3 regions of the Pontibaca methylaminivorans genome follow, and region 1 is predicted to be linked to each of the others. Evidence: riboswitches for the same ligand, from Rfam matches in the RefSeq annotation. Region 1 holds a riboswitch; each other region holds the start of a gene.
What was found. A riboswitch is a leader RNA that binds a small molecule or an ion and turns the genes downstream of it on or off. The one in region 1 is predicted to bind thiamine pyrophosphate.

Region 1 (10,060 bases):
GCCGCCGGAAAGCTCGGCCGGGCGGCGCGCGCCCAGCCCGGCAAGCCCGACCCGTTCGAGCGCCGCATCGACACGCGCCCGGGCGGCGCGGTCAAGCCGCAGGTCGGGGCGGATGCCGAGGCCCACGTTGTTGGCGATGGTGAGATGCGCAAACAGGTTGCCGTCCTGGAACAGCATCGCGACCGGGCGCTTGCCGGGCACCAGCGCGGTGATATCGGCGCCGCGCCAGGCGATGCGCCCCTGCCGCAGCGGGCGGAAACCCGCGATCCCCTCGAGCAGGGTGCTCTTGCCCGCCCCCGATGGCCCCATCACCGCGACCCGCGCCCCTTCCGCGACCGAAAAGTCGGCCTCGACGGTGAAAGGGCCGCTCAGGATCACGGCGCGTTCAAGCTTCAGCATGGAACTTTCCCCCGCGGTCGAACAGCCAGAACAGCGACATGGACAGCGCGAGCAGCAGCAGGGCCGCCGCCGCCGAGGCCTCCATGCGATAGCTGCCCATGAGTTCATAGACCACAAGCGGCAGCGTCTTCTGACCGGGCGAGGCAAACAGCGCGATCACCCCGAGGTCGCCCATGGAGAGCGCGGCGGACAGACCCGCGGCAAAGCCGATCTGGGCCCGCATCCGCGGCAGCAGGATGCGGCGCGTGAACCACCAGCGGCCAAGGCCGAGCGACTGCGCAAGCCGCCCGTCCTGCGCCGCCACCTGCCGGGCCCGCGGCAGCAGGATGCGCATGGCGAAGGGCAGCGCCATCACCGCATTCACGGCCCCCGTAAGCGGCAGCGCCATCAGCAGCGGGTCGGCCAGCGGGTTGATGATGATGAACAGCCCGGTGCCGATCACCAAAGGCGAGACCGCAAGCCCGAGCAGCGCGGCAAGTTCGACCACCCCGCGTCCCCGTCCGGCCACGGCTGCCGCGCTCATGGGCAGGGAGATCAGCAGCATGACGAGCGTGCTGGCGAGCGCGACCAGCACCGAATTGAGTGCCGCCCCGCGCACCACGGGCGGCAGGGCCCAAAGACCCGGCACCCCGGCCGTGACCACCGCCGCAAGCGGCAGCAGCAGAAGCAGCGCCGCCAGTGCGATCAGCAGGGCATCGAGCAGCCGATACCGCAGGGTCGCCCCGTCCCAGCGATCGAGCACGCGCCCGAGCCCGGTGCCAAGGCTTTCGCCGCGCCCGAGCCGTAACGCCAGCAGCGCGGCGCCGAAGGTCAGGGCGATCTGCATGCAGGCAAGCCAGGCCGCGCGGCCAAGGTCGAATTCGATGCGGAAAGCCTGATAGATCGCGAGTTCGATCGTGGTGGCACGCGGCCCGCCGCCCAGCGTCAGCGCAACGGCAAAGCTGCTGAGGCAGATGGCAAAGATCACCGCCGCCGCCCCGGGCAGGGTGCGCCGCAGCATCGGGCGTTCGAGCAGGCGGCCGATGTCGCGGGGGGTAGCGTCCAGTTGCGCGGCAAGGCGGAACTGCTCGGCCGGGATCTCCTGCCAGCCCTGCAGCACCAGCCGGGTCGCCAGCGGCAGGTTGAAGAACACATGCGCAAGCACCACCCCGTGCAGCCCGTAAATCTGAAGCGGCGGCAGCCCGACGAGGCCAAGCCCCGCGCTGACCCAGCCGGCGCGCCCGAACACGGTGATCAGCCCCAGCACCGCGACGATCACAGGCAGGATGAAGGGTGCGCCGAACAGCGCGATCAGCAGCCGGCGTCCGCGAAAGCGCCGCCGGGCCAGCGCCCGCGCCAGCGGCACCGCGAGCGCGGTGCTGAAGCCGGCCGAAAGCAGCGCCTGCACCAGCGTGAAGCGGATCGCGGCCCAGTCGGCGGCACTGCCGATCCGTGCACCGGGGCTGGCCTGGCCGATGACCGCGATCAGCGCGCCGAGCGTGAGCGCCGCGACCAGCCCGCCGGCGATCCAGCCGGGCACGCGGGCCAGCAGGGCGCTGCCCGGCACTGCGGCGCCTAGCGGGACAGCGCGTCGAGCCATTCGGCCAGCGCCTCGTCACGCAGCGCCGCCGCCCGCCCGGGGTCGAGCAGCAGCACCTTTTCCGGCGGGGGCGGCGGGTCGAACCCCTCGGCAAGCCCACCCGGCGGGAGCACGGCGGGATACATCCAGTTTCCGGTCATGAAGGCCGCCTGCGCCTTGTCCGAAAGAAGGAACTGCAGGAATTCCTGCGCAAGCTCCGGCTCGCGGCTGTTCTTCAGCCGCGCGGCGACTTCGATCTGCGCATAGTTCCCTTCGCTGAACAGGGCCGCCTCGATGCTGTCGTCATCCTCGGCAATGCGGTGATAGGCGGGCGAGGTGGTCCAGGACAGCACCATGTCGGATTCACCGTCGAGAAACAGCCCGTAGGATTCGCTCCAGCCCGGAGTGACCGTCACGATATTGTCGGCAAGCCCCTTCCAGATCCCGGGTGCCTCGTCGCCATAGGCGTCGCGCACCCAGAGCAGAAGCCCGAGCCCCGGCGTCGAGGAGCGCGGATCCTGGATGATGATCTTGAGGTCGCTGTCCGCAAGTTCCCGAAAGCTGCCGGGTGCGGGCGTCTCCTTGCGGTGCACGAAGGCGAAAAGCGACCAGTCATAGGGCACGAATACCGGATCATCCCATGTCACCGGCAGGTCGTAATCGGCCTCGACCCCGCTCGGCGCGAAAAGTCCGGTCTCGCGCGCCGCGGCGATCTGGTTGGTGTCGAGCCCGAGCACGACATCGGCGCGGTTGCGCGTCCCCTCGAGCCTGAGCCGCGCAAGAAACGTCGCCCCGTCGCCGATGCCCAGCAGATTGAGCCGGCAGTCGCACTGGTCCTCGAAAGCGGCCTTGATCCTCGGCCCCGGTCCCCATTCGGTGAAGAAGCTTTCGTAGGTATAGACGGTGAGTTCCGGCTGCGCGGACAGCGCACCGGCCCAGAAGATACCCGCAGCGATCGCAAGGCGTTTCATCGTCATCCTCCGTCGCGGCAGAAGGCAAAGCGGTGGATGAACCCGGACCTTCCCTCCGCCAGCACGACCTGGTTCAGGTTCAACGGGTCCGCGCAGGGTGCGCGTCTCAGCCCGTGACGGGCTCCCCGAGGCGGGACCAGTCTAGGGTGCCGCCAGCGCGGCGGCAAGATGAAAGCGCTTGAGACGGCGGGGGGGCGCCGCTAAGGACGGGGCAGGATCCGCACCCGCAAGGAAAGCCCCATGTCGTTCAACAGCTTCGGCCGCCTGTTCCGCGTCACCACCTGGGGCGAAAGCCACGGGCCCGCGCTCGGGGCGACGGTCGACGGCTGCCCGCCGCGCGTCGGCATTGACGAGTCCATGATCCAGCACTGGCTGGACCGCCGCAAGCCGGGGCAGAGCCGCCACACCACCCAGCGGCGCGAACCCGACCGGGTGCGCATCCTTTCGGGCGTGTTCGAGGGGCAGACCACCGGCACGCCGGTGCAGTTGATGATCGAGAACATGGACCAGCGCTCGAAGGATTACGGCGACATCGCCGAAAAGTTCCGCCCCGGCCATGCGGACATGACCTATTGGCAGAAATACGGGATCCGCGACTATCGCGGCGGCGGGCGCTCTTCGGCGCGGGAAACGGCGGCGCGGGTCGCGGCCGGCGGGCTGGCCCGGGCGGCGCTTGCCGGTCTGCTGCCCGACCTGCGGATCACCGGTTACATGGTGCAGATCGGCAGGCACCGGATCGACCGCGCGCGGTTCGATGCGGCCGAGATCGAGCGCAACCCCTTCTGGTGCCCGGATGCCGGGGCTGCGGAACTCTGGGCCGGCTATCTGGACGAGGTGCGCAAGGACCGCAACTCGGTCGGCGCGGTGGTCGAGGTCCGGGCCTCGGGCCTGCCCGCCGGGCTCGGCGCGCCGGTCTACGGAAAACTCGATACCGATCTGGCGGCGGCGATGATGAGCATCAACGCGGTCAAGGGGGTGGAGATCGGCGAGGGCATGGCCGCGGCCGAACTCACCGGCGAGGCCAATGCCGACGAGATTTTTCCCGGCGAGAACGGACAGCCCGTCTATTCCAGCAATCACGCGGGCGGGATCCTCGGCGGAATCAGCACCGGGCAGGACGTGGTGCTGCGTTTCGCGGTCAAGCCGACCTCGTCCATCATGCGCCCGCGCAGCACCGTGACGAAGGCAGGCGAGCCGGCCGAGATCGTCACCCGGGGGCGGCACGACCCCTGCGTCGGCATCCGCGCGGTGCCGGTGGCGGAGGCGATGATGGCCTGCGTCCTGCTCGACCATTACCTGCTGCACCGCGGCCAGATCGGTGCCGGCCCGGTGCCGCTCGGCTGAGGCCCGGCGCAGGGAACGCGGAAAGCGGCCGGGAGTTCCGTTTCCGGCGTCCAGGCAGGGCATCTCAGGCAACCCGGACATGTGGCCAGCCGGGCTTTCCCATTCAGTGATCCATGAATACGGCCACCACAACCCGCAGCGGCGTGGCGGCCGCGATCATCGCCCCCCCGTTGCTGGCGCGGCATATCCGACCGCCTGCCGCGCTCCGGGGCTGTCCGGGAACTGTCCGGGTTGATGGTGCGGCAGATATCGTCGCGCCGGGCCGTTGTCTGACCGGCCCGGTCTGATCTGCCTGACCTCGCGGCAATGACCGGCCGGCGGGGCCGGCGGTCAGCTGCGAACCAGCTTTTCGTAGGTTTCGGCGATGTCGCGGGTCAGGGCGCCGACCTCGAAGCGGAAATCCTCGCCGATCTGCCCCACCGGCGTGACCTCGGCGGCGGTGCCGGTGAGCCAGCACTGTTCGAACCCCTCGAGCTCCTCGGGCTTGATGTGGCGCTCGTGCACCCTGATGCCCTTTTCATGCAGCAGCCCGATCACGGTCTGGCGGGTGATGCCGTCAAGGAAACAGTCGGGCAGGGGGGTGTGGACCTCGCCATCCTTGACGAAGAAGATGTTGGCGCCCGTCGCCTCGGCCACATAGCCGCGGTAGTCGAGCATCATCGCATCCGAACAGCCCTTGGCCGCGGCCGCGTGCTTGGACATGGTGCAGATCATGTAAAGCCCGGCGGCCTTGGCCTTGCAGGGGATGGTGTCGGGACTCGGGCGGCGCCATTTCGCGATGTCGAGTTTCGCGCCGCTGGTCTTGGCATCGCCGTAATAGGCGCCCCATTCCCAGGCCGCGACCGCCATGCGCAGCGGGTTGCGTGCGCTCGCGACCCCCATGTCCTCGCCGGCACCGCGCCAGGCGACGACGCGCACATAGGCGTCGCGCATGCCGTTCGCCTCGAGCACAAGCGCCTTGGCCGCGTCGATCTCGTCCGCCGTATAGGGCAGCGGCATGTCGAGAAGCGCGCCCGAGCGGATCAGGCGTTCGCTGTGTTCGCGCCCCTTGAAGATGGTGCCGTTGTAGCAGCGCTCGCCCTCGAAGACGGCGCTGGCGTAATGCAGCGCATGGGTCAGGATATGCACATTCGCATCGCGCCACGGAACCAGTTTTCCGTCCATCCAGATCTGGCCGTCGCGGTCGTCATAGCCTGCCATGTTCAACTCCTGATTTGCGGGGATACTCCTGACTCCGAATGAATACGGGGCGCGGAAAGCAGCATGGAAACCCGGATTCGATACTGCTCGAGCCTTGGAATGTCAATAAGGCTGACGTATGCTCTGGCGAGAAACGGGGCAGAGCGCAGGATGGCGGAGTCATGACGGCGGAACAGGACAGCACGAATATGGGCGCGCCGTTCCCGAGCGACGAGCAGTTGCGCCGGGGCATCGAGGCGATGTTCTTTGCCTATCGCGGCTTCACCGCCGATCCCGACCTGATTCTTGCGGATCTCGGCTATGGGCGCGCCCATCATCGTGCGATCCATTTCATCAACCGCATGCCGGGAACCACGGTGAGCAACCTGCTGGAGATTCTCGGCGTGACCAAGCAGTCGCTGAACCGGGTGCTGCGGCGGCTGATCGGGGACGGGCTTGTGGAAAGCCGGGTCGGGACGCTCGACCGGCGCGAGCGTCACCTTGCGCTGACCGCTTCGGGGGTGGCGCTCGAGCACCGGCTGTCTGCCGCGCAGCGGGCGCGGCTTTCGGCCGCTTTCGACGCCGCCGGCCCCGAGGCCGTGGCCGGGTTTCACCGCGTGCTCGATGCGATGATGGACCCGGCGCTGCGCGAGATCCGGACCCGGATCGGAAAGAGGCCGGCATGAGCGCTCCCGAACCGCATCTGCTGATCATCGACGATGACGAGCGCATCCGCAGCCTGTTGTGCAAATACCTGCTGCGCAACGGTTTCCTGGTGACGGCGGCGCGCGATGCAGCGCATGCGAGGCGTCTGCTCGCGGGGCTCGACTTCGACCTCCTGGTGCTTGACGTGATGATGCCGGGCGAGGATGGGGTCAGCCTGACCCGGTCCTTGCGCGAGCAGCGCGACACGCCGATCCTGCTGCTGACCGCGCGGGGCGAGACCGGGGACCGGATCCGCGGGCTCGAGGCGGGGGCCGACGACTACCTGACCAAGCCTTTCGAGCCGAAGGAACTGCTGCTGCGGATCAATGCCATCCTGCGCCGCATGCCCGAGCCCTCGGCGGCCAGCGATCTGCCCAAGTTCCTGCATCTCGGCCCGATCCGCTATGACGTGGAACGCGGCGAGATGTGGCGGGGCGATGCGCCGGTGCGGCTGACCGCGACCGAAAGCCAGCTCATGCGGATCTTTTCGGCCCGTCCGGGCGAGGCGGTCAGCCGGGCGCGCCTTGTCGAGGACCTGGGCCGCGACGGCGGGCAGGCGCAGGAGCGGGCGGTGGATGTGCAGATCACCCGGCTGCGGCGCAAGATCGAGGCCGATCCGAAACAGCCCCGCTATTTGCAGACCGTGCGCGGCTCGGGTTACATGCTGGCGCCCGATTGAGCGGGCAGGGGCCTCCGGCGGGGATATTTACGGCCAGAAGAAGCCGGCTGCCGCAGGGCCCGGGCGGGCCGGGGCCGGAGCATCCGGTGAAAGGAGATCGACGTGACGACTGCGCTTCTGACCCATGCGGATTGCCTGGCCCATGTGACCCCCGCGGGGCATCCCGAACAGGTTGCGCGGCTCGAGGCGGTGCTGGAGGCGCTGGCGCCGCTCGACCTGCTGCGATCGGACGCGCCGCTGGCGGAGGAGGCGGCGATTCTGCGGGCGCATCCGGCACATTACCTTGCCCGGCTGCGCGCGGCGCTGCCGCAGGACGGCGGGCGGGCGCTTGATTCCGATACCTGGCTGTCGCCCGGATCGCTCGATGCCGCGTTCCGTGCCGCGGGGGCGGTGGTTCGCGCCGTGGATATGGTGATCGCCGGCGAGGCGGGAAATGCCTTTTGCGCGACCCGCCCGCCCGGGCACCACGCGGAGCGGGAGACCGCCATGGGGTTCTGCCTGTTCTCGAACGTGGCGATCGGGGTGAAACATGCGCTCGACCACCACGGGCTTTCCCGTGTGGCGGTGGTGGATTTCGACGTGCATCACGGCAACGGCACGCAGGACATTCTTTGGGACGAGGCGCGGGCGCTGATGATTTCGAGCCATCAGGTGCCGCTTTATCCGGGCACCGGCAATGCGCAGGAGCGGGGGGCGCATGGCAATATCCTGAACCTGCCGCTTGCACCCGGAAGCGGCGGGGCCCTGATGCGGCGCGAATACGAAAGACAGGTCTTCCCGCGCCTGCGCGATTTCGCGCCCGAACTGATCCTGATCTCGGCGGGTTTCGATGCCCATCGCGCCGACCCGCTTGCCCAGCTTGACTGGACGGAGGACGATTTCGCCTGGGTGACGCGCGGGATCTGCGCGGTCGCTGCCGAAACCTGCGGCGGGCGGGTGGTCTCGGCGCTCGAGGGTGGTTATGATCTCGGTGCGCTCGCCGCTTCGGTGCGCGCCCATGTGCAGGAACTGATGAAGGCCGCGAAATGAGCGAGATACCCGTCGCGACGATGAGCTTTGAAGAGGCGATGAAGGCCCTGGAAGAGGTCGTGAACCAGCTGGACCAGGGGGATGTGGCGCTTGACCGTTCGATCGAGCTTTACGAGCGCGGCGCGGCGCTGAAGAAGCGGTGCGAGGACGAATTGCGCCGGGCCGAGGAAAAGGTCGCGGCGATCACGCTGGACGGAGAGGGCAACCCGACGGGTCTGCGCCCGCTCGGCGGCGAGGGGAACGATGCCGGACAGGGCGGCGGTGGCGACGGCCGGTTCTGAGCCGGGCGCGGCGGTGATGACGGCCGGTTTCGGCGCCTGTCTTGCGGCGGCGGCGCGGCGGATCGACGCCCATCTCGGCGAGGTTCTGCGCGGCTTTCCCGACCACACCGTGACGCAGGCCATGATCCATGCGATCCGGGGCGGCAAGGGGCTGCGCGGGTTTCTCGTGCTCGAGAGCGCGGCGCTGCATGATGTGGCACCCGGCCGTGCGATCTGGCCGGCGGCGGCGATCGAGGCGATGCATGGCTACAGCCTCGTGCATGACGATCTGCCCTGCATGGATGACGACCATCTGCGCCGGGGCGAGCCGACGGTGCACGTGAAATGGGATGAGGCGACGGCGGTGCTGGCCGGGGATGCCCTGCAGGCGCTCGCCTTCGAGCTTGCCGCCCATCCGGGGGCCGGCCCGGGCGGGATCCGTGCCGAGCTTGCGCTCAGTCTGGCGAGGGCGGGCGGGGCCGGCGGCATGGTCATGGGGCAGGCGCTTGATATCGCGGCGGAAACTGCCGAAGTGCCGCTGACATTGGCCCAGATCACGGCGCTGCAGGCCGGCAAGACCGGCGCGCTGATCGACTGGGCGGCCTGTGCCGGGGCGCGGCTGGCCGGGGCCGATCCGGGGCCGTTTCATGCCTATGCGGCGGCGCTTGGCCTTGCCTTTCAGATCGCCGACGACATTCTTGATGTCGAGGGGGATGCGGATCGTGCCGGCAAGAGCCTGCGCAAGGATATGCGGGCCGGCAAGGCCACTTTCGTTTCGCTGCTCGGGCTGGCCGGGGCGCGGGCGCGGGCGGCCGAGCTTGCGGGGGAAGCCTGCGAAGCGCTGGCCCCCTTCGGCGCGCGTGCCGACGGCTTGCGTGCTGCCGCGCGCTTCGCTATCTCGCGCGATAACTGACCTCGCCCCCTGAAAGGAGGCGCCCGCCATGTCCAAGAGTCCCGAGACACCGCTGCTCGACCGGGTGGCCGCCCCGGCCGACCTGAAGCGCCTCGATACCGCGCAACTGACCCGGCTTGCCTCGGAGTTGCGGGCCGAGACGATCTCGGCCGTGTCCGAGACCGGGGGGCATCTCGGGGCCGGGCTCGGGGTGGTGGAACTGACCGTGGCCCTGCATGCGGTATTCGACGCGCCGCGCGACAAGATCATCTGGGACGTGGGGCATCAGGCCTATCCGCACAAGATCCTGACCGGGCGGCGCGACCGCATCCGCACCCTGCGCCAGAAGGGGGGACTGTCGGGGTTCACCAAGCGCAGCGAAAGCCCCTATGATCCGTTCGGCGCGGCCCATTCCAGCACCTCGATCAGCGCCGCGCTCGGCTTTGCGGCGGCGCGCGATCTGGGCGGCACGGTGCCCGAGGGGCTGGGCGACGTGGTTGCGGTGATCGGCGACGGCGCCATGAGCGCGGGCATGGCCTATGAGGCGATGAACAATGCCGGCGATCTTGGCAAGCGGCTGTTCATCATCCTGAACGACAACGAGATGAGCATCGCCCCGCCGGTGGGCGCCATGTCGCGCTACCTGTCGCGCCTTTACACCGAGGGGCCGTTCCAGGAATTGCGCGCCGCCGCCAAGGGGGCGGTTTCGCTGCTGCCCGAGCCGTTCCAGACCGGGGCGAAACGCGCCCATGATGCGCTGAAGGGGCTTACCATCGGGGGCACCCTGTTCGAGGCGCTGGGCCTCTCCTATGTCGGGCCGATCGACGGGCACGATATGGAGCAGCTCATGGCGGTGCTCCGCACGGTCAAGGCACGGGCGACGGGGCCGGTGCTGATCCACGCGCTGACCCGCAAGGGCAAGGGCTATGCCCCGGCCGAATCCGCCCGTGACCGGGGTCATGCGACGGCGAAATTCGACCTGGTGACGGGCCAGCAGCACAAGGCGCCGCCGAACGCGCCGAGCTATACCAGCGTTTTCGGCAA
Region 2 (10,060 bases), on a different contig from region 1:
TCATGCGGCGGGAACCGGGCGCGGCCGGGCAGGGGGCCTCGGCCTCGTCGCGCAGGTCGACCACGAAATCGCCCGTGCGCAGGTCGGATTTCGCGATGAAGCGGTGGCAGGGGCCCTCGGGTTCGGGCGCCGCGTCAAAGCGGAAAGCGGTGCTGCGGAAGCCCGGCATCTCGTGCCGGATCAGTTGGCCGAGCGGCGAGGGTTCGAGCCCGATCAGCAGGGCCAGCGCCATCTGCGCCTGGAGAAGCCCGAACATCGCGACCACCGGTCCCAGCACGCCCGAAGTGGCGCAGGTGGCCAGGTTCTCGGGCAGGTCGGGGAACACCGCGCGCAAGCTCGGCGCGCCGCCGCAAAACCCGCCGACATAGCCCGCAAGCCCCAGGACGGAGGCCGAGATCAGCGGCTTTCCCGCCGCCATGCAGCAATCCGAAAGCAGATAGCTCACCGCGAAACTGTCGGCGCAGTCAAGGACCAGATCGGCCCCCGCGACCAGCATCGGGGCATTGTCCGGCGTCAGCCACTCGAACAGCGGCACAAGGCGGGTCTGCGGGTTCAGCGCGCGGAGGACATCCGCCGCCGCCCGCACCTTGGCCCGCCCGACATGGGGGCCATAGATCGGCTGGCGGTGCAGGTTCGATTCCTCGACGATATCGGGGTCGATCAGGGTGATCCGCCCGATGCCCGCCCCGGCCAGGTATTGCACGACCGGCACGCCCAGCCCGCCCGCGCCCACCACCAGAAGATGCGCGCCCCGGATGCGGGCCTGACCCTCGCTGCCGATCTCGGGCAGGATCATCTGACGGGCATAGCGGTTCACGCCACCACCACCCGCAGCCATTCGCGCACGCGCGCCTCGGGGTCGGGGTTCAGCGTGATGTCGGTCACGACCGAGACCACATCCGCCCCCGCGGCAAAGGCTGGCGCGGCGCGTTCGGGGCGCAATCCGCCGATCGCGATCAGCGGCACATCGCCGATACGCGCCTTCCATTCGGTCAGCTTGCCGACGCCCTGACGGTGCCATTTCATCTTTTTCAGCACCGTCGGCCAGACCGGACCCAGGGCCACGTAATCGGGATCCAGCGCCAGCGCGCGGGACAGTTCCGCATCGTCATGGGTGGATATGCCCAGTTTCAGCCCCGCCGCGCGGATCGCGCCCGGGTCGGCCGCATCCAGATCCTCCTGCCCCAGATGGATCCAGTCGCAGCCCTCTTCGATGGCGATGCGCCAGTGATCGTTGACGATCAGGATCGCGCCGTGTTCGCGGCACAGATCGCGGGCGCGGATGATCTCGGCCCGGGTGTCGGGCTCGCTGCGGTCCTTTATGCGCAGTTGCACCAACCCGACGCCAAGAGGCAGCATCCGCACCAGCCAGTCGGCGGAATCGAAGATCGGGTAGAACCGCGGCAGCGTCATGCCAGATCCGCCATGCCGTCGAACGGGGTCGAGGGAACAGCCATCTCGCGCCGCTCCATCGGGCCGGACACCGCGGCCGCACGGCCCGCCCGGACCGCGCGCATCATCGCCTGCGCCATGGCGGCGGGATCGCCCGCGCGGGCGACGGCGGTGTTCAGCAGCACGGCGTCAAAGCCCATCTCCATCGCCCGGGCGGCCTGCGAGGGCAACCCGATGCCGGCATCAATGACCAGCGGCACATCCGCGAAATGCGCGCGCAGCAGGCGTAGCCCGGTCGGGTTGGCAAGGCCGATCCCGGTGCCGATCGGCGCACCCCATGGCATCAGCACCCGGCAGCCGGCATCAAGCAGTTGCTGACAGGCGGTCAGATCCTCGGTGCAATAGGGAAAGACCTCGAACCCCTCGTCATTCAGGATGCGTGCGGCTTGAATCGTGCCGAAGATGTCGGGATGCAGCGTGTCGGGATGGCCGATCACCTCCAGCTTGATCCAGGGGGTTTCAAAGACCTCGCGTGCCATATGGGCGGTGGTCACGGCCTCCTTCACCGAAAAGCAGCCGGCGGTATTGGGCAGGACGCGGACGCCCAGATCCTTGACGGTGTTCCAGAATTCCTGGCTGCCGCCCTTTTCGCGGCGCAGGCTGACGGTGGCGACTTCCGCGCCCGAGGCGCGGAAGGCTTCGGCCATCACCCGGGGCGAGGGATAGCGCGCCGTGCCCAGCATGAGCGGGTTGTCGATCCCGACCCCGTAAAAAACCGGCATGGCTCAGCCCCCCTGCATGGGGGCGACGACCTCGATCCGGTCGCCGTCGTGAATCGGCGTCGCGCCGCGCTGCGTGCGGGGCACGAAATCGCCGTTGCGGGCGGTGGCGATCCGCCCGTCGAACCCGCATTCCGCCAGCAGGTCGGCCAGGGTCGCGGCGCTTGTCCTGCGGGCCTCGCCGTTAAGGGTGATCTTCATCTCGATCCTCCGTTGATGATGTCGGGGATGCACCAGCGGCCCGCGCAATGGCCGGCCGGTCCGGCCGGGGCCGGGTGCGGGCGGCCCGGACATGCCGGTGCCGCAGCCGGACCAGGTGTCAGAGCCGGTGTCGGACGCGTTGCCCGAGTCTGTGATGAACATGCGATTGCAGTCACGTCGCCCCCATTTCGGCCGACGGATTTGTCGCGGGGGCTTTCCTGGGCGCAATACCGCCCTGCATCGTCAAGCTACCCGTTCCCTCCGCCGGCATGACCCGGATCAGGTTCGATGGGTCGGCCTGCGCCTCTCAGCCCCGGCAAGCGGGGCACCCCAACGAGTAAGTCCCCTCAGCCTAGTGCGCCGCCGGCCCCTTTGCAAGCCGGGCGCGCGGCCGGAGGGCGGGAACCTTCGCCACGGTCGCTTGTTCGGGATCCGAAAGGGGGCGCCGAAAGACGCGCCGCGGCGCGCAGATATTGCCCCGGTGCCGGGGACGGGGACCAGATATGGATGACGACGAGAAGAAGATCGAATTCAGCCGGGACAAGTCCGATCTTTCCGAGATGCGCACCGGATGGTCCGAAGACCGCGTCCTGCTGTCGAACGAGCGCACCTTCGGAAGCTGGATGCGGACCGGCATGTCATCGCTGGTCGTCGGGATCGGCCTGCAGGCGGTATTTCACAGCATGGAACCGGTCTGGATCGCCAAGATCGCGGCGAGCCTGTTCATCGCCATCGCCATAATGATTTTCCTGATTGCCGCCGTTCATGACAGCAGGGCGCAGCGGCGCATCAACGAACATGACGTCGAATCGATGCCGGCCGGCCGCATGTGGCTGATCGCCGTGACTCTGAGCGTTGCTTCGCTTCTTGTTGCCCTGATTCTGTGGCTGTCCTGAATGGCCCGTCCGGCCCGTCGGCGCGCGGGTTCATCCGGCACTGGCAGCCGCGCCGCCAAGAGCTAACTGATCCCCTCTCAACCGGAGCACCGAACATGATCAGGCCCACACCCGTTCTGCAATACTGGAAGCTCGGCTTCGCCTTCTGGCGAATGAATGCCGAGGCCCAGGCAATCATCATGATGCGCATGGCCGGAATGGCCGGGCTCTGGCAACTGGCGCCGGGAGAATCGGCGCGGATGGTCAGCGAAAAGCAGGAGGCTTTTGCCAGGTCGATGGTGCAGGCCGGAACTGCCGTGCTGCAGGGAAAGCGCCCGGATCAGGTCGCGAGTGCGGCGCTCGGCCCGCTGGGCCGCAAGACCTCCGGCAATTCGCGCCGCCTCGGCAGGGCGCTGCGGCGGCAGATGTTCTGACCCCCGCAGGGGCCGCCGGCGCAACGGCGCGCCGGCGGGCGCCGATCAGCGTTTTGCTTCCTCGCCACTCTCGTTGCGAAGCAGGTATTCGTTCGTGACCGCCTCCAGGTTCTCGGCCAGCCACTGCGCCATGGCCTCCTCCTGCCGCAGAATGGCCTCGAGCACCTCGACGGCGCGGGGGTCGTTCAGGCGCCGCGCCACGGCGATCAGGGCCTTGTAGCTGGCGATCTCCATCTGCTCGAACGCGTAGCTGAATATGCTGCCCTTGACGACTTCGTCGACGGCACCCGCACCGCCGATGCCCTGCGCAAAGGCCATCATGCGGCCCGTCACGTCCTTTATCGCCGAAGAATCGGTGTCATAGCTTTCGAGCAACCCGTCCAGCGCCCGCACCTGTTCTTCGGTTTCCGCGATATGCTGGTCGATCCGTGCGCGCAGTTCGGAATAGTGAACGAGATGCTCCACCTGCGTGCTCAGGAGGGAAAGCGCCTGTTTCTCGGCCGCGTGAGCATCGCGCAGCCACGCCAGGAAAATATCCTCTGTCGTCTTCATCGGTTCGTCCTTTCGGGTTGAGACCTCCTGAAATCGCCGGCACCCTGCTTTGTTCCCGCGCCGGACAGGGCGTTTTGTCCGCTGGTCCATGGACGGGCACGGCGGTGAACCTTATGACGTCCTGACGCGTTACCTTCCGCAAGGGCAGAACTGATCCGAGACAGGCCGCATCGGCTCCGCCGGACAGTCGGCTCGCAGGACAGATGAAACCCGAAGCGCCCGTCAGAACCGCCGGAACGGACAGTCAGATGCCCAAGAAAATGTGCGCAGCGTCCTGGCCGCCCGGTGATGGAGAAATGGCACGCCATATCCGCGCCTTCGACTGGACCGCGACGCCGCTCGGCCCGATCGAAACCTGGCCGCCGTATCTCAGGACCGCCGTGGACATCGTGCTTGGCTCGGGCCACGCGATGCAGCTTGCCTGGGGCCGCGAGCGGACGATGATCTACAACGATGCCTATGCCCCGATGCTGGGAGAGCGCCACCCCGCGGCGCTCGGGATCCCGTTCCGCGACGCATGGCCCGAGATCTGGGACGAGATCGAACCGCTTGTCACGCGGGTGTTCGCGGGCGAATCCCTGCGCTTCGAAGCCATGCCGCTGCTGATGACACGGCATGGCTATCCCGAGAACACCTGGTGGAATTTTTCCTATTCGCCGATCCGCGACGAGGAGGGGCGCGTCGCCGGCCTTCTGAATGTCACGGCGGATGCGACCGGCAGGATCTGCGCGGAGCGGGAAAGGGACAAGGCCGTGCGGTTGCAGTCGGCCCTGCTCGACGTGTTGCCCGTCGGTCTTGCGCTCACCGATACGGAAGGGCGGGTGATCCTGTCCAATCCCGAATGGGAGCGTTTCGTTCCCAACAAGCGGCTGTTGTCGCATGATTCGACCTCGGCCTCGCGCCGGCGCGGCTGGACCAGTGACGGCGAGCCGGTCGCGCCGGAGCATTTCCCGGGCGCGCGGGCCCTGCGCGGCGAGCGTTGCGTTCCCGGCATTGATTTCCTTCACACCGACCGGTCGGGCGCCGCGATCTGGACCAATGCCTCGGCCGTGCCGCTGCGCGATGCCGACGGAGAGATCGTCGGGGCGGTCTCCATCATCATGGATGTGGATGCGGAGACGCGGGCAAAGGATGCCCTGCGCCAGAGCGAGGCGCGCTTCCGCGCGCTGGCCACCGCCGGCGCCATTTCGGTCTATCGCATGAGCGCCGACTGGCATTTTCTGTATCAGCTCGAAAGCAGCGATTTTCTGTCACCGGTCACCGAACCCATCGCGGACTGGCGGGAACGCTACATCCTGGCCGAGGACCGGGACGAGCTGGAGGCGGCCATTGACGAGGCGATCCGCACCAGGTCGAAATTCGAGCTCGAGCATCGGGTGCGCATGGCCGACGGCCAGACCGGCTGGGTGCTTGCGCGTGCGATCCCGATCTTCGGGTGCGACGGAGAGATCACCGAGTGGCTCGGCACCGGCAGCAACATAACAAGGCGCAAGGTCGTGGAGGAGCAGCTTCGCGAGCGCGAGGCGCAGTTCCCCCAGTTCGCGGATGCCGCGCCCGGTGTCCTGTGGATCCGCGACGTGGACAGCCTGCGGACAATTTTGTCGAGCCGGGCATCGGCGGCGATCTATGGCTATGACGGCGCGGTGTTCGACAGGAGCCTGCGCTTCTGGCTGCGGATGGTCCTGCCCGAGGACCGCAAGCGGGTTCTGGACAACATCCGGCGCATTCGCGCGGGCGCCCTCGTCGAACATGAATTCCGCATCCGGCGTGCCGATACCGGGGATCTGCGGTGGATCCGGAATGTGGATTTCCCGCTGGTGGACAGCGCCGGAAATGTCTGGGCGCTGGCTGGCATCGGCCTGGATGTGACCGCGGCGAAGCAGGCGAACGAACGTCAGCAGATGCTGGTGGCCGAACTCCAGCACCGCACCCGCAACCTCATGACCATCGTTCATGCGCTGGCCGACCGGATCGGGCGGGACAGCACCGACCTGGCCGATTTCCGCACCCGTTTCGGCGACTGGCTGAGTGCCCTTGCGCGCATCCACGGCCTTCTGTCCCGGCTGGAAAGCGGCAGCCGGATCACCTTTGACGAACTGATCCGGGCGGAGCTCGACGCCATGAGCGCCGACATGGGCCGGACGACCCTGTCGGGTCCGGGCAATGTTCGCCTGCGTTCGTCGACGGTGCAGACCCTGGCGCTGGCGTTGCATGAACTCGCGACCAACGCGGTCAAATACGGCGCATTGGGCCAGGCGCCGGGGCGGCTTGCCATTACCTGGTCGCTGGAGCCGAAAGCGAGCGGATCGCCCTGGCTGCATATCGACTGGCGCGAAAGTGGCGTGGTCATGCCCTCCGGCCTGCCGAATGGCGCCGGCAAGGGGCGCGATCTGATCACCGGGGCGCTGCCCTATCAACTGGGCGCGCGCACCAGCCATGTGCTCACCCCCGACGGCGTGCATTGCAAAATCTCGATCCCGGTCTCGGCCAGCACGCTGCAGGCGGTCGCGCCGTCCTGAGCACGGGGCCCGGACGGTCGCCCGATCACGTCAGTCCTGCCGGGCCCGCTGCTTGCGAGCCGCCTGCCGTTCCCCGCTCTCGCAAAGGCCGACCAGCGCATCGAGAAGCTGCTCGATCCCGAAAGGCTTTTCCAGAACCGGAGTTCCACGGTAACTCCGCGGCAGGCTCGCGCGGTCATAGCCGGTCGCAAAGAGGAACGGGATCTTCCGGGTGTTCAGTATCTCGGCCAATGCGTAGACGTCTTCACCGCCGAGATTGATGTCGAGAACCGCGGCGTCGATCGGCTCCCCGTCCAGCGCGATCCGCCCGGCCGCGACGGATGGGCAGGGGCCGGCCAGTCGCGCGCCGGCCTTCACAAGCGCCTGTTCGAGATCCTCGGCCTGGAAATATTCGTCTTCGACCACGAGAATCGTCTTGCCGGCAAGGGGGAGACAGATATCCGAACTCATGGGTCGCTCCGATATGGTGACTCCGGGCGACCATATCGCAGTTCCGCGCACCTGTCATGAAGTCTTGACGACACGGATTTCCCGCTGTCCCCGCCCGCGCGCGGCCCGGGGGCAGGTCGGAACCCGCAGGCGCGGCTCAGTACCGGGCGCGTTCGTCCGCGACATCCGAGGCGCTGACCGCATCGGCATGGTTCGACCAGGCGCTGCGCACGAAGGTGGCCAGCGCGGCGATGTCCTCGTCGTTCAGCCGCCGGGCATAGGCCGGCATGGCCAGCCGCATCGGCATGCGGGCGGTCGCGGGCATCTCGTCGCCGTAAAGGATCATCTGCAGCAGACCACCGGGGGCCGCGTCGGTCACCACCGGGTTGCCGTCGAGTTCGGGAAAGACCCGCGGCGCGCCCTTGCCGTCGATCATGTGGCAGGCCGAGCAGTTGTCGAGATAGAGCCGCGCGCCAGGATCGAGCCCTGCCGGATCCGCCCGGGCCAGCATGGTCGTCGTCCCGCCGGCCTCCGCCGCCGTCCAGATCCGGTCGGCATCGCGTTCGGGCGCGGGCGGGGGCGCATCGCCGCCGCCGTTCGGCGCCAGCGACCGCAGATAGGCCACCATCGCGTCGATGTCGCTTTCGGGCAGGTGCTGGAGCGAATGGCGGATGACCAGCGTCATCTCTCCGGCCGTGGCGTTGTGGTCGTTGCGACCGTCGCGCAGATAGGCCTTGAGGTTCTCGGCCGACCAGCGCGCGGGCGCGCCGTCCTCGCCCCGCAGCGCCGGGGCCGGCCAGCCTTCGAGCACGCCCCCCATCAGGAAATCGGGGTCGGCCGCCGAATATCCCTTTTCCACATACAGGAGATTGCGCTCGGTATGGCAGGCGCCGCAATGTTCGGGCCCCTCGACCAGATAGGCGCCGCGCGCAAGGACGGGGTCATCGGGCGGCGCAAAACCGGGATCGGGCATCGCCAGCCATTTCCAGGCGCGCACCCCGAAGCGCAGGTTGAAGGGAAACGTCATCTCCGCCTTGCGGGTGCCGGCGCGCACGGGTTTCACCTCTTCGGTGAAATAGGTGTAAAGCGCCCGGATGTCGCGTTCCGCCAGTTTGCGGAAACTCGCATATGGCATTGCCGGATAAAGATGCGCTCCGTCGGCGCGGATGCCGTCCACCACCGCGGCACGGAACTGGTCGAGGCTGTAATCACCGATCCCCGTATCGCGGTCCGGCGTGATATTGGCGGAATAGATGGTGCCGAACGGGGTATTGAAGGCACGCCCGCCGGCAAAGGGCGCGCCGTCCGGGGCCGTGTGGCAGGCGGCGCAATCGGCGGCAAGGGCGGCAAGGTGGGGATAATCGGCATCCGCCATCTCGGGCCAGGCCATGCTGTCATCCGCCACCGCCAGTTCTTCCGGCGCCGTCCGCCGCAGCGGCCAGAAGACGAACAGGGCCAGCGCAAGGGCGCCAAGCACGGCCAGGGCAAGGATGACGCGCAGCCAGGTTCGCATGGTCTATCCCCTCATCATCGGCCGCGGATTGCGGATATAGTCGCGCAGCGCCTCGGCCATCCAGTAGGTCAGCGCCCCGACCGCGCCGGTCGGATTGAACTGGATGTTCTGCGGAAAGGCCGACGCCCCCGAGACCCAGACATTGGGCACGTCCCAGCTTTGCAGATAGCGGTTGACGACGCTGGTCGCCGGATCGGTCCCCATCACCGCGCCGCCGACGTTATGCGTGGTCTGATAGGGGCGGATGTCGTAATGGCTGTCCTCGTCCTTGTAGGACGAATTGAAGCTGTCGGATTCCATCGCCTGCGCCAGTGCCTCGGTCCGGCGCTGCATGAAACGGGTCATGCGGATGTCGTTTGGCTTCCAGTCGAAGGTCATCCGCAAAAGCGGCCGGCCGAACGGGTCGCGATAGGTCGGATCCAGATCCAGATAGCAGTCGCGATAGCTCATGTTCGAGCCGTGGCTGCCGATGTTCAGCGCTTTGCCGTACCACTTGCCGACCGCCTGTTTCCACTCCGCGCCCCAGGCCGGCGTGTCCTCGGGCAGGGGCATGGAGCGGATCGGCTGCCCGTTGGTGAGGCCGACGCTGATATAGCTGCCGCCGATGAAGCCCTCGCGCGCAAAGTCGATCTGTTCGATCCCGTAATCGAGCACGCATGTGCCCTCGATGCCGGCGCCGACGAAGGGCTTGAACTGCGCATCCGAAAAGAAGGCGTCGGTGCCGCCCATCATCTGATAGGCATAGTTGCGCCCGACCACGCCGCTGCCGCGCGCCGGATCATAGGGTTCGCCGATGCCCGACAGCAGCAGAAGGTGCACGTTGTGGATCGGAAAGGCGCAGATCAGCACCAGATCGGCCGGCTGGAAGATTTCCTCGTGGTTCTCGTCAAGATAGGTGACCCCGGTCGCGGTCTTGCCGTCGCTCGAAAGCTCGACCTTCATCACGTTGGCCTCGGTGCGCACCTCGACATTGGGGCGCTGATAAAGCGCATCCAGCACGCAGGTCTGCGGCGAGGCCTTGGAATAGTTGTAGCAGCCATACCATTCGCAGAATCCGCAATAGGTGCACGGGCCAAGCTGCATGCCGTATTCGTTGACATAGGCGCGCGAGGCGTTGCCGCCGGAGCGGGGAAAGGGATGCAATCCCATGTCCTCGGCCGCCTTGTGGAACCGGCGCGAGGCACTGGCCTGCGGCAGCGGCGGCAGCGGGTATTCGGCGCTGCGGGGCGCCTCGAAGGGGTTGCCGCCGGCGCGGATCTCGCCCTTGATGTTGCCGGCGATGCCGGTGCAGCCGATCAGCCGCTCCCAGCGGTCGAAATGCGGCTCGAGCTCCTCGTAGGTGACGCCCCAGTCCTGGATCTGCATG
Region 3 (10,060 bases), 1.6 Mb from region 1:
TAACCATGTCTTGCCGAAGCCCAGATCACGCAGGCGATGAGCCCGAACACATAGAGCGGCAGCAGGATCCCGTTGATCCGGTCAAGCCAGGTTCTCACCCCGCGCATGACCAGCGGTGCGCTGTAAAGACAGACGATGAAATACCAGAGGCTCATCGGCCCGCCGAAATAGTCCTGCAGCGCGATGGCCACGATCGAGCCTTCGGCGATCGCGTAATAGGTGATCGTCACGCCGAACAGCAGGGCGGCGAATGTCGCGCCGACCTGGCCGAAGACCGCCCGTGAAAACAGGGCGACGCTGGTGCCGCTGCGCGCGGAAAACCGTGCCGCCACGTTGCAGAGGAGGCCGTAAACCACGGTGGACAGGGCAATCCCGATCAATGTGTCCACGGTGCCGACGGTCAGCGCGACGGTGCTGCCGACCACAACCCAGAACATGGCGCTCATGAGGCCGAACCATGCCATGGATAGTGAAAAACGAGAACTTCGCCAGGTTGGCGGAACGATATGCAGCGAAAAATCTTCGGCTGCGGCCTGGCGAAGGACTTCCGGTTCGTCCTGATATATGATTTCCGGTTCTGGAATTCCGCTGGCGGTGGTCATTTTTATTCTCCCGTTGGCTGGCTTTCGCCAATGTCCGGGCTGTCAGTGAAAACGCAGTCACCTGTGCCCGGTGATTGCCATTTGCGAATGTCGCACATGGTGTTTTCAGATATGGCCACCTTGAAATCTCAGGGTCTTCCGATCGCTTCTCCGAGCATGCTGATGAAAAAAATTCGGGCGCAGAAATATTCCGGTTCCGTGTTCATACTTGGCAGTTTCTTGTTTTGAATACCGGCACTCTCAGGCGGGAACTTTTCACCATCAATTCACTCGGGCTCCTGATCCTCGGGTTCAAGGGGACATTGTGGATGAGGCGGCGACCCAAGCCGCCTCATCCTGACAAGGCGCTGTCGATCAGGCCGCCTTGTTTCTCTGGGACGCTTCCTCGCTCAGGACGGCCAGCGTCTTGCCCCAGTAGGGCACGACCCGGCGCTTGAGCATGGCGCGGAACTGCTGGGTCGTCGTCGGCAGAAGGGTGCCGTCACCCCAGTCGAGGATCACGCCATACTGACGCACGCAGTCCATCACGTTGAGGTCGCCGTCGCGATATTTCCGCGCGATTTCCTCGGCATCCTGTTCGAGCCAGCCGATGCGGGATTCAGCGATCCGCTTGCGCTCGCGCTCGGTTGCCTCGTGATCGACCTCGTATTGGGCGAGATCGCGGTCGATTTCGCGAATGACGACCCCGTAGTCGATCAGGGCGCGTTCGACGCTCACATATTCATCGGTGACATCGTCGCAGACCAGTTCCGGGTCACGCAGGAGCGGATCGCCGACACCGCCGCCACCGGCGGAGGGGCGTGTGAACACGTCATCCACGTCGATCGGCAGGGTCGAGAAGATCGAGCCGAGATAGCGCTCCCGCTCGGTCCCCTTGTTGAGCCAGACCCCGTGCGGGATCGACGGCAGGCCGCCCCACATGCCCCATGTGACCGAACGTTCGCGGTCGCAGCAGTAGGAGACCACGATGCGTTCGCCCTCGAAGACGGAGCCGCCCTTTTCGGCGCCGAGCCCGCCGCGCGCCTCGCCCGGGCCGGCCGAGTCCTGCACGAGGTCATGGCATTTCGTCAGCACCGGAGCGAGCCGTTCCTGACCTTCGAGCGGCTGGATGCCGTATTGCGCGCCAAAGACCGGGGCCGTCGCGTTGAACCCGTCGCGCCCGTTGCGGCCGCCCCAGCCGCCGGCCATCCAGTCGTACCACATGAAGTAAGGTCGCCCCTCGAGCCGGGTATCGCGCCCGCCGACCAGCAGATATTCAAGGTTGAAGGCACAGCCCATGGTTCGCTCTGGCAGGATTTCCGCCCAGAGACCGAACACCGAGTTCATGAGCTTTTCGAATGGCCCGGAACAGAAGCCCGCGCATGGGCTTGGCCATTCCGCGTTGACCACGGTGCCGGGTTCGCCGACGTTGACCGTCACCGCGCGGTAAAGCCCGGAGTTCAGCGGCAGCTCGGGGAACTGGTACTTGGTCCCGGCGACGATCCCCGCAAAGGCGCCCCCGTATCCCGCGTTGAGGAAGGTCGAGATCTGCGGGTGTGAACCGGACAGGTCGTAATGGGCGTGGTTGCCGTCGATCGTGAACTTGATCTTGATCGGGATCAGCCCTTCCTCGAGCTTGGGATCCTGGTCGATGTAATCCTCGGCATACCAGGTTCCGTCCGGCAGCTCGGACAGCCGGGCGCGCATGAGCACCTCGACGTAATCCTGCACCTCCTGGAAGGCGGTGCGGATCGTGTCGACCCCGTACTTGTCGCAGAGCCGGACGATTTCGCGCTCGGCAACCGCGGTGGCTTCGGCCTGTGCCTGCATGTCGCCGATGATGTCGCCGGGGTTGCGGGTGTTGGCCGCGATGAAACGCGCCACGTCCTCGTTCCAGACGCCCTTGCTCCAGACCCTGACCGGGGTGATGCGCAGCCCTTCGCCCATATGGTCAAGCGCGGTGATGTTGAACGAACCGGGTGCGGCGCCGCCCACATCGGCCCAGTGACCATTGGCCTGCGAATAGCCGAGAAGCTCGCCCTTGTAGAAGATCGGGCGCAGGATCCGGGTGTCGTTGAAGTGGCTGCCGCCGCGGAACGGGTCATTGATGATGAAGACGTCGCCGGGGTGGATATCGTCGCCGAATTCCTCGATCACCGCCTTGCAGGTATAATGGAGCGTTCCCACGTGGGCGGCAATGTCGCCGGTCCCCTGCATCACGAGATTGCCCTGCGGATCGCTCAGCCCCGAGGAAAAGTCGCGGCAATAGATCACGAAGGAATAACAGGTCCGGAGAAGCTGCTCGGCCATCTGGTCGACGATGTTGACGAAGGAGTTTCGCAGCACCTCGAACGTGATCGGGTCAAGGCTGGTCTGGAATTCGGTCTTCCGGTCTTCGGGTGCCGGGGGAAACTGAATTCCCTTGTCGGACAGGCCGGTGAATTTGGTCGGTTGTGTCATGTCGTTTCCTTTCGATGTCGCGTCGGACGCGGCGTTCATGCGGTATTGACGTTGATCTGGATATTCAGCCATTCGTCGATATAGGCCGTGGCGTCCGGCGGAATGACGGTGGTCGAGTCGAGCTGATCAATAATCGCCGGTCCGTTGATCGTCACACCCGCCGGAAGATCATCGCGGTCGTAAAGATTGGTGGGGACGGCCTTCGTCTGCCCGTGGAACCAGACCTCGCGCGATCCTTTGGGCGTTGCCTGCGCATTCCTGTCGATTTCGACTTTCGGGAAGGTCGGTTTCGGAGTGACGCCGATGGCACGAACGGTCAGGCGATAGATTTCCACCGGGAAATCCTCCCGCCGGAAGTTATGCGCCTTTTCGTATTCGTCGTGGAAGATCGAAACGGCATCTTTCATCGACTTGATTTCGCCCGGAACCGGAACCGCGAGCGAACGCCACTGACCGCGATAGCGCATGTCCACGAAACGCTGGAAGGTCATGTCCTCTTCGGCCACACCGTCGCGTTCAAGCCGCTCGCGGCCCTCGGCTTCGATCTTGCGGAAGGTGGCTTCGATGTCCGTCGGATCGGCCTCGGCCGCGTCCTTGAGGAACATCTGCGTCACGTCATGCTGCACATCGACCAGCATGCAGCCGACCGCCGAGGTCACCCCCGGGTTGGGCGGCACGATCACCATCGGCACGTTGAGCTCGCGGGCGATGTCCACCCCGTGCAGCGGTCCGGCACCGCCGAAGGCCACGAGCGCGAAATCGCGCGGGTCATGGCCGCGGGCGATCGAGATCAGGCGGACCGCATCGGCCATGTTGGCATTCGCGACCCGCAGCGTGGCGAGTGCCGCGTCGATGATGTCGAGCCCGAGCGGCTCGGCCACCTTCTGCATCGCCTCGATGGCTGCCTCGCGGTCAAGCTTCATGCTGCCGCCGGCGAGTTCGGTGCCGACACGCCCCAGGATGATGTTCGCATCGGTGTTGGTCGGATCGAAGCCGCCGGCCTTGTAGCAGGCAGGGCCGGGCACGGAGCCGGCGGATTGCGGACCGTTGCGCAGCGAGCCGGCCTTGTCGATCCAGGAAATCGAACCGCCCCCGGCGCCAATGGTCAGAACCTCGACCGAAGGGAAGCAGATCGGGTGGCCCCAGTCGACCTCCCACTTGTCGGTCATGCGCAGCGACCCGTTTTCCGCCAGCGAGATATCCGCCGAGGTTCCCCCCATGTCGAGGCCGATCGCATTGCTGTGGCCGCAGAGGCTGGCGAAATACTTGCTGGCGATGGCGCCGGCGGCGATCCCCGATGCGGCAAGCCGCGCCGCGTATTTCTCGGCCGTCGCCGGTGTCATCACGCCGCCGCCCGAATGCAGGAGCAGAACGTCGGCCTCGTATCCGCTTGCGGTCGTCCGCTGGTCGAGATCGCGCGCATAGGGCCGGATGATCGGCGCAAGGATCGTGTTGGCAACCGTGGTCGAAAACCGGTCGTCCTCGAAGATTTCGGGATGGGTTTCGTGCGAGGTCGTGATGGCCACATCCTCGCCGAGTTCCTCGGCAAGTATCTCGGCCATTCTCATTTCATGCTCGCCGTTGATATAGGCATTGATGAAACAGATCGCGACGGCGGTGACATTGCGCTTGCGGAGAATTCGGGCCACTTCGCGAGCTTCATTTTCGTCCATCGGCTCGACGATTTCGCCGCGGTAATTGATGCGCTCGCTGACAACCAGACGATCCCGACGGCGGATATAGGGCGGCGTCCCCTCCTTGTAGGCATCCCAAGGATCTTCGCGTGTGCCACGGCCGATTTCCAGAACATCGCGGAATCCGCGCGTCGTCACCATTGCCGCAGGTTTGAAATTCCGGGTGATGAGAGCATTGGTCGCAATGGTCGTTCCATGCGTGAAAAGTTCCACGTCTTTCCAGTTTATATTGGCTGCCTCCGCACCGTTCATGATGGCGTCAATCGGGTTCTTGGTGCTCGCGACTTTTGCCACCGTCTGGTTGCCATTTGCGTCGAGAACGAAAATATCGGTAAATGTTCCACCGACGTCGATTGCCGCTCTGATACGCGTTCCGTGGAGCGCAGAATCCGCGCCTGTTCCATCCATACTCATATGAATATTTCCTCCCGTTTATGCGGAGTGGATTGCACGCACAACACGAGTAGCGTTGCGTATTGCCAGTGCAATTATGTCTGGGATTTGGTGGTCATTCACGCCGTTCGCACAGGGCATCGGGTGATATGGCCGCATTCGCTGTTGAATGCCCTTTCACGCTACAGCATTAATCTCGTTTGCGCTACAAATTCTTTCGGGTCATGCTGCAATTGCAAACCGAAGCGGCCAATCCTGCAGAATAAAATGCCCAGGCAACGGGATAGCGGCAAATGCTCCGGTTTCTGCACCGCAAAAGCCACCGTCTCCGCTCCGCAGCTCTGGCGGGCAGGCATCCGACGGATTGCAATCTGGGCGGAAGTCCGCGCCGCCGACGAATCAGCCGGCCCCCGCGAAGGACGGAAACCATGACCCTTGCAAGCGGTAACCTGCGCGTTAAGATGACGCACGGAACTCATACGCTTGGGGTGTCCCTGACGGGGCTGAGAGGCGCGACAGCGTCAACCCATCGAACCTGAACCGGGTCATGCCGGCGGAGGGAAGGGTAGAGTGGAACAGGCCCGCCTGTTCCAGCGCAACCGCGCGCGATCCCTTCCCGATGCCGCCGCCACCCGCCACAACCGGAGCGTCGGCCATGCCAGCAGCAGCATCATTCATTCACATACCTGCGATTGCCCTGACCATCGCCGGCTCGGACAGCGGCGGCGGCGCCGGGATCCAGGCCGACCTGAAAAGCTTTTCCGCGCTCGGGGTTTACGGGGCCTCGGTGCTGACCGCGGTGACGGCGCAGAACACGCGCAGCGTTACGATGGTCGATGCCGTGAGCCCGGCGATGATCGCCGCCCAGATCGACGCGGTTTTTGACGACCTCGCGGTGAGCGCGGTCAAGATCGGTATGCTGGGCGACCCCGGGGCGGTGGCCTGCGTCGCCGAGCGTCTGTCCGTGTGGCTTGGCCGGCGGCCGGTTCCGGTCGTGCTCGATCCGGTGATGGTGGCAAAATCAGGCGATGCGCTGATCGCGGCCGAGGCGATGCCGGTGCTGCGTGAAAAGCTGCTCCCGCTTGCCACCCTGCTCACGCCCAATCTGCACGAGGCCGCCTGGCTTCTGGGGTGCGAGCCGGCGCGCAACAGCGGCGAGATGGTCGAACAGGGCGAGCGTCTGCGGGCGATGGGCGCGCAGCAGGTGCTGATGAAGGGCGGACACGGGGAGGGAGACTTCTGCACCGATGTCCTGGTCGGGCCGCAGCCGCTTGAACTCGGCGCCGCGCGCCATGCCACCCGCAACACGCATGGCACCGGATGTTCGCTGTCCTCGGCGATCGCTGCCGGGCTGGCCAAGGGGCTCGACATGGGGGTGGCGGTCACCCGCGCCCATGGCTGGCTTCAGGGCGCGATCGCGGCGGCCGACACACTGGGGGTCGGGCAGGGGCGGGGACCGGTGCATCATTTCCACGCGATCTGGCTGGCGCCCGGGCGGCAGAAGACGGATCATGCGGCCCCCGAAAGGACGCATGAGGTGGAAAGCTGACGGTCCCGCTACAGGGAGCGTCAGCGGATGCTGAAGCGGATCGGGGCCACGATCGTGCGATTCACGCCGGGCGGCGGGGCCGGAACCGGCGAGGCGCGCTGGACGAGTTCGACCACCGCCGCATCGAGCGCCGCCGACCCGGAGGAGGCCGCCAGCGAGACACTGGTCACATTGCCCTGCTCGTCGATCGAGAAGCGCACCTGCGCCGTGCCCTCTTCGCGCCGCGCCCGTGCCGCGCCGGGATAGCGCTTGCGCCGCTCCAGATGCGCCATGAGCTGCGATTGCCAGCGCGAGGGCGAGACGTTCGAGCTGGCCTGCGCTGCCGAATCCGCCGTGGCGGCATTCCGGGCAGCCTGGGGCGCCTGGGTCGCGGCCCGGGTCTGCGCCTGCTGCGGCGGGGTCTCGGGCTTGGGCTGTTCGCGCGGGGTTTCGCGGGGCTTTTCGGGTTCGACCTTTTTCGGCTCCGGACGTTCCGGGCGTTCCTTCGGGCGCACGGCGGCGATCTCGGGGTCCGCGACCTCGGCTTCGGGAAGCTCCACCTCGGGTATTTCCTCGGGCTCGGGTTCCGGTTCCGGTTCGGGTTCCGGCTCCGGTTCTTCCGGCTCGGGCTCGGGCTCGGGTTCCGGTTCGGGCTGCTCCTCGACATCCTCAAGGTTCTGCTCGGCCTCGCCGACCTCGGTTTCATCGACCTCTGCCGTTTCGGGCAGGGGGGCAAGCTCGACCATGATCGCGGGCGGCGGCCCGTCGGGTGCCGTGTCTTCCTCGGGCACATGGAGAATCAGCACCGCCGCGCCCACATGCGCGCCGAGCGCGATCACCGCCGCCCCGGCCCAGAGCAGCACGCGTGCGCTCCGCCCGCCGCCGCGGTGTATCGCAGCAAGGGGATCGGGCCCGGTGCTCATGGTGCGGCCTGTTCGTCCGGGTCGGACACGCCCGCGGCCGCTGCTGCTGCGGCGCCGCCCTCCAGCCCGACAAGGGCGATCTTGAGATAGCCGGCCGAGCGCAGAAGGTTCATCACCTCCATGAATTCGCCGTAATCGACCCCCTTGTCCGCCCGCAGGAAGATCCGCGCCTCGTGATCGCCGCCGGTTTCCTGTTCAAGCCGGCCGGCGATGTCCTCGCGCGTCACCGGGGTTTCACCAAGGGCAAGCGTGAGATCCGATTTCAGCGTCAGATAGATCGGCTCGTCCGGCCGCTCGGCGCGCGGCGCGTTGGAGCCCGGCAGGTCCACGTCCACATCCACCGTCGCGAGCGGCGCCGCGACCATGAAGATGATGAGAAGCACGAGCATGATGTCGATGAACGGCACCACGTTGATTTCGTGGTTGTCCCGCAGGTCATCGGTCAGGCTGTTGCGGAAACGGCTTGGCATGGGTTCTTACTCTGCGGCACGGGCGGTCAGGTCATGGGGGGCGGCAAGCTGCCGGAAATCGAGATCCCGGCTGACCAGCCGCTCGATTCCGGCGGCAACCTCGGAAAGCTCATGGCGATAGCCGGTGATCCAGCGCGCGCAGGCGTTGTAGATGATGACCGCCGGGATCGCCGCAACAAGGCCGAGCGCGGTGGCAAGCAGCGCCTCGGCAATGCCGGGGGCCACGACCGCAAGGCTCGACGATTGCGCCTCGGCAATGCCGATGAACGAATTCATGATTCCCCAGACGGTGCCGAACAGCCCGACAAAGGGCGCGGTGGAGCCGATCGTGGCAAGGATGCCGGTGCCGACGGCCGCGCGCCGCCCGGCGCTTGCGACGATCTGGTCAAGCGCCGAAGTCACCCGTTCCTTGAGCCCGCTGCCGCCCGCGTGATCGGTCGCCGGGCCGGAAAGCTCGGCCTCGGTCAGGGCGGCACGCAGCATCTCGCCGGCCGGGCCGCGGCTGCCTTTCATGCGCTCGGCGGCGTCGCGCAGGCTCCGCGCCTCGGCGACCAGACGGCGCGCCTTGCCCGCCCGTGTCCGCGCGCCCATGATTTCGAGCGCCTTGAACAGGGCCACGGTCCAGGTCACGAGCGAGGCAAAGATCAGCCCGAGCATCACCAGTTTCACGATCACGTCGGCGTTGCGATACATGCCGAGCGGAGAAAGGTCGTCGGGCAACTCGCCGCTCTGTTCGGGGGTGGAAAGCAGCGACGACAGGGCGCCGGCCGGATCCTCGATCGGCGAGGGGATCGGGGCCGCCTGTGCCGCGGTCCCGTCGGTGGCCTGGGGTGCAGGCGTTTCCGGCCCGCCCGCCGAATCGCTTGCCGAATCGTTCGCAGCATCCATGGCACGGAACCGCGTGACGTCGGTGACCGCGGCGTCGGGCTGTGCGGGAGTCGCGTTCTCGCTGCCGGAGGGCGCGGCTTGCGACGTTGGCGATGTGTCCTGCGCCGTCTGCGGAGCCGCTTCGTCGGCCGTTGCCGGGGATTCGCCGGTTTCGGCGGCGGGCGCCGCGCGTTCCGGGGCCGGTGTCGTGCCCTCGGGCGTTTCCGTTGCGCTGTCCTGATCCGGCGGGACGGTCTGCGCCCCTGCGGGCGAGGCATGAAGCGGGGCGGCCAGCGCCAGCAGACCGGCGAGGACAAAAGCAACCGCGCGCGGTCCGGTCCCGGGGCGGCCTGTCATGCTGCGTCCGTTTTCGACAGGAAAATACATGTGACGACCTTTCACGATTTTCAGCAGTCGGGCGAGTGGCGCCCCGGCGGATGTTCAGGGCCTCTTGCGGCCGCAGGAAGGTGGGGGTTCATTACCTGAGTGGCTTGCTCAACTATTTCCGGCTTCCCGTCAAGGCCCCGCGAAACAGTTTTCTCATATGGGCGGCCGGGCGCGGAAGGTTCAGATCTCGGCCCACATGCGGATCAGGTTGTGATAGATGCCGGTCAGGCGCACCGCCTCGGGCGAATTGGCACCATTCCGGGCAGACAGCGACTGGATCGACTGGTCGAGGTCGAACAGGATCGTGCGCCGCTCGTCCGAACGCACCATGCTCTGCAGCCAGAAGAAGGACGACACCCGCGCCCCCCGCGTGACCGGCGTCACCTGATGCAGCGAGGTCGAGGGATAAAGCACCATGTGCCCCGCCGGCAGCTTGACCTGCTGCGCGCCGAACTGGTCCTCGATCACCAGTTCGCCGCCATCGTATTCCTCGGGTTCGGACAGGAACAGCGTCATGGAAAGATCGGTGCGCAGCCGCTCGCCGGTCAGCGGCACGGAGCGGATGGCATTGTCCACATGGATGCCGAAGGTTTCCTCCTGCGCGTAGCGGTTAAACATGGGCGGCAGGATCCGGTGGGGCAGGGCGGCCGACATGAACAGCGCGTTTCCGGCCAGCCGGTCGAGGATGAACTGCCCGAGCTCCAGCGCCGTGCGGCTGTCGGGGTCGAGCTGGTGGTTGCGTTTCACATCATAGGAC

Region 2: it holds a riboswitch for thiamine pyrophosphate, as region 1 does, so the genes downstream of both, thiS (sulfur carrier protein ThiS) here and thiB (thiamine ABC transporter substrate binding subunit) in region 1, are expected to answer to the same signal.
Region 3: it holds a riboswitch for thiamine pyrophosphate, as region 1 does, so the genes downstream of both, thiD (bifunctional hydroxymethylpyrimidine kinase/phosphomethylpyrimidine kinase) here and thiB (thiamine ABC transporter substrate binding subunit) in region 1, are expected to answer to the same signal.

Annotation. Positions count from the first base shown of each region.
Region 1 covers NZ_FTPS01000001.1:607,789-617,848, reverse strand. The annotation lists gene B0B01_RS03060 (thiamine ABC transporter ATP-binding protein) at 1-399, opposite strand, end outside; gene B0B01_RS03055 (ABC transporter permease family protein) at 386-1,978, opposite strand; gene thiB (thiamine ABC transporter substrate binding subunit) at 1,954-2,928, opposite strand; TPP riboswitch at 2,962-3,066, opposite strand; gene aroC (chorismate synthase) at 3,169-4,272, shown strand; gene B0B01_RS03040 (branched-chain amino acid aminotransferase) at 4,603-5,472, opposite strand; gene B0B01_RS03035 (MarR family winged helix-turn-helix transcriptional regulator) at 5,634-6,137, shown strand; gene B0B01_RS03030 (response regulator) at 6,134-6,835, shown strand; gene B0B01_RS03025 (histone deacetylase family protein) at 6,938-7,864, shown strand; gene B0B01_RS03020 (exodeoxyribonuclease VII small subunit) at 7,861-8,145, shown strand; gene B0B01_RS03015 (polyprenyl synthetase family protein) at 8,162-9,037, shown strand; gene dxs (1-deoxy-D-xylulose-5-phosphate synthase) at 9,066-10,060, shown strand, end outside.
Region 2 covers NZ_FTPS01000002.1:99,713-109,772, reverse strand. The annotation lists gene B0B01_RS11870 (HesA/MoeB/ThiF family protein) at 1-838, opposite strand, end outside; gene B0B01_RS11865 (thiamine phosphate synthase) at 814-1,413, opposite strand; gene B0B01_RS11860 (thiazole synthase) at 1,410-2,174, opposite strand; gene thiS (sulfur carrier protein ThiS) at 2,178-2,372, opposite strand; TPP riboswitch at 2,612-2,715, opposite strand; gene B0B01_RS11850 (YidH family protein) at 2,876-3,268, shown strand; gene B0B01_RS11845 (hypothetical protein) at 3,364-3,681, shown strand; gene B0B01_RS11840 (ferritin-like domain-containing protein) at 3,727-4,233, opposite strand; gene B0B01_RS11835 (PAS domain-containing protein) at 4,530-6,752, shown strand; gene B0B01_RS11830 (response regulator) at 6,783-7,202, opposite strand; gene B0B01_RS11825 (cytochrome c) at 7,339-8,694, opposite strand; gene B0B01_RS11820 (GMC family oxidoreductase) at 8,698-10,060, opposite strand, start outside.
Region 3 covers NZ_FTPS01000001.1:2,239,673-2,249,732, forward strand. The annotation lists gene B0B01_RS10880 (purine-cytosine permease family protein) at 1-602, opposite strand, end outside; gene B0B01_RS13290 (hypothetical protein) at 507-830, shown strand; gene B0B01_RS10885 (hydantoinase B/oxoprolinase family protein) at 957-3,041, opposite strand; gene B0B01_RS10890 (hydantoinase/oxoprolinase family protein) at 3,077-4,603, opposite strand; partial or broken gene B0B01_RS13445 (hydantoinase/oxoprolinase N-terminal domain-containing protein) at 4,640-5,149, opposite strand; TPP riboswitch at 5,603-5,707, shown strand; gene thiD (bifunctional hydroxymethylpyrimidine kinase/phosphomethylpyrimidine kinase) at 5,784-6,677, shown strand; gene B0B01_RS10900 (energy transducer TonB) at 6,698-7,579, opposite strand; gene exbD (TonB system transport protein ExbD) at 7,576-8,049, opposite strand; gene exbB (tonB-system energizer ExbB) at 8,056-9,273, opposite strand; gene B0B01_RS10915 (Fe2+-dependent dioxygenase) at 9,484-10,060, opposite strand, start outside.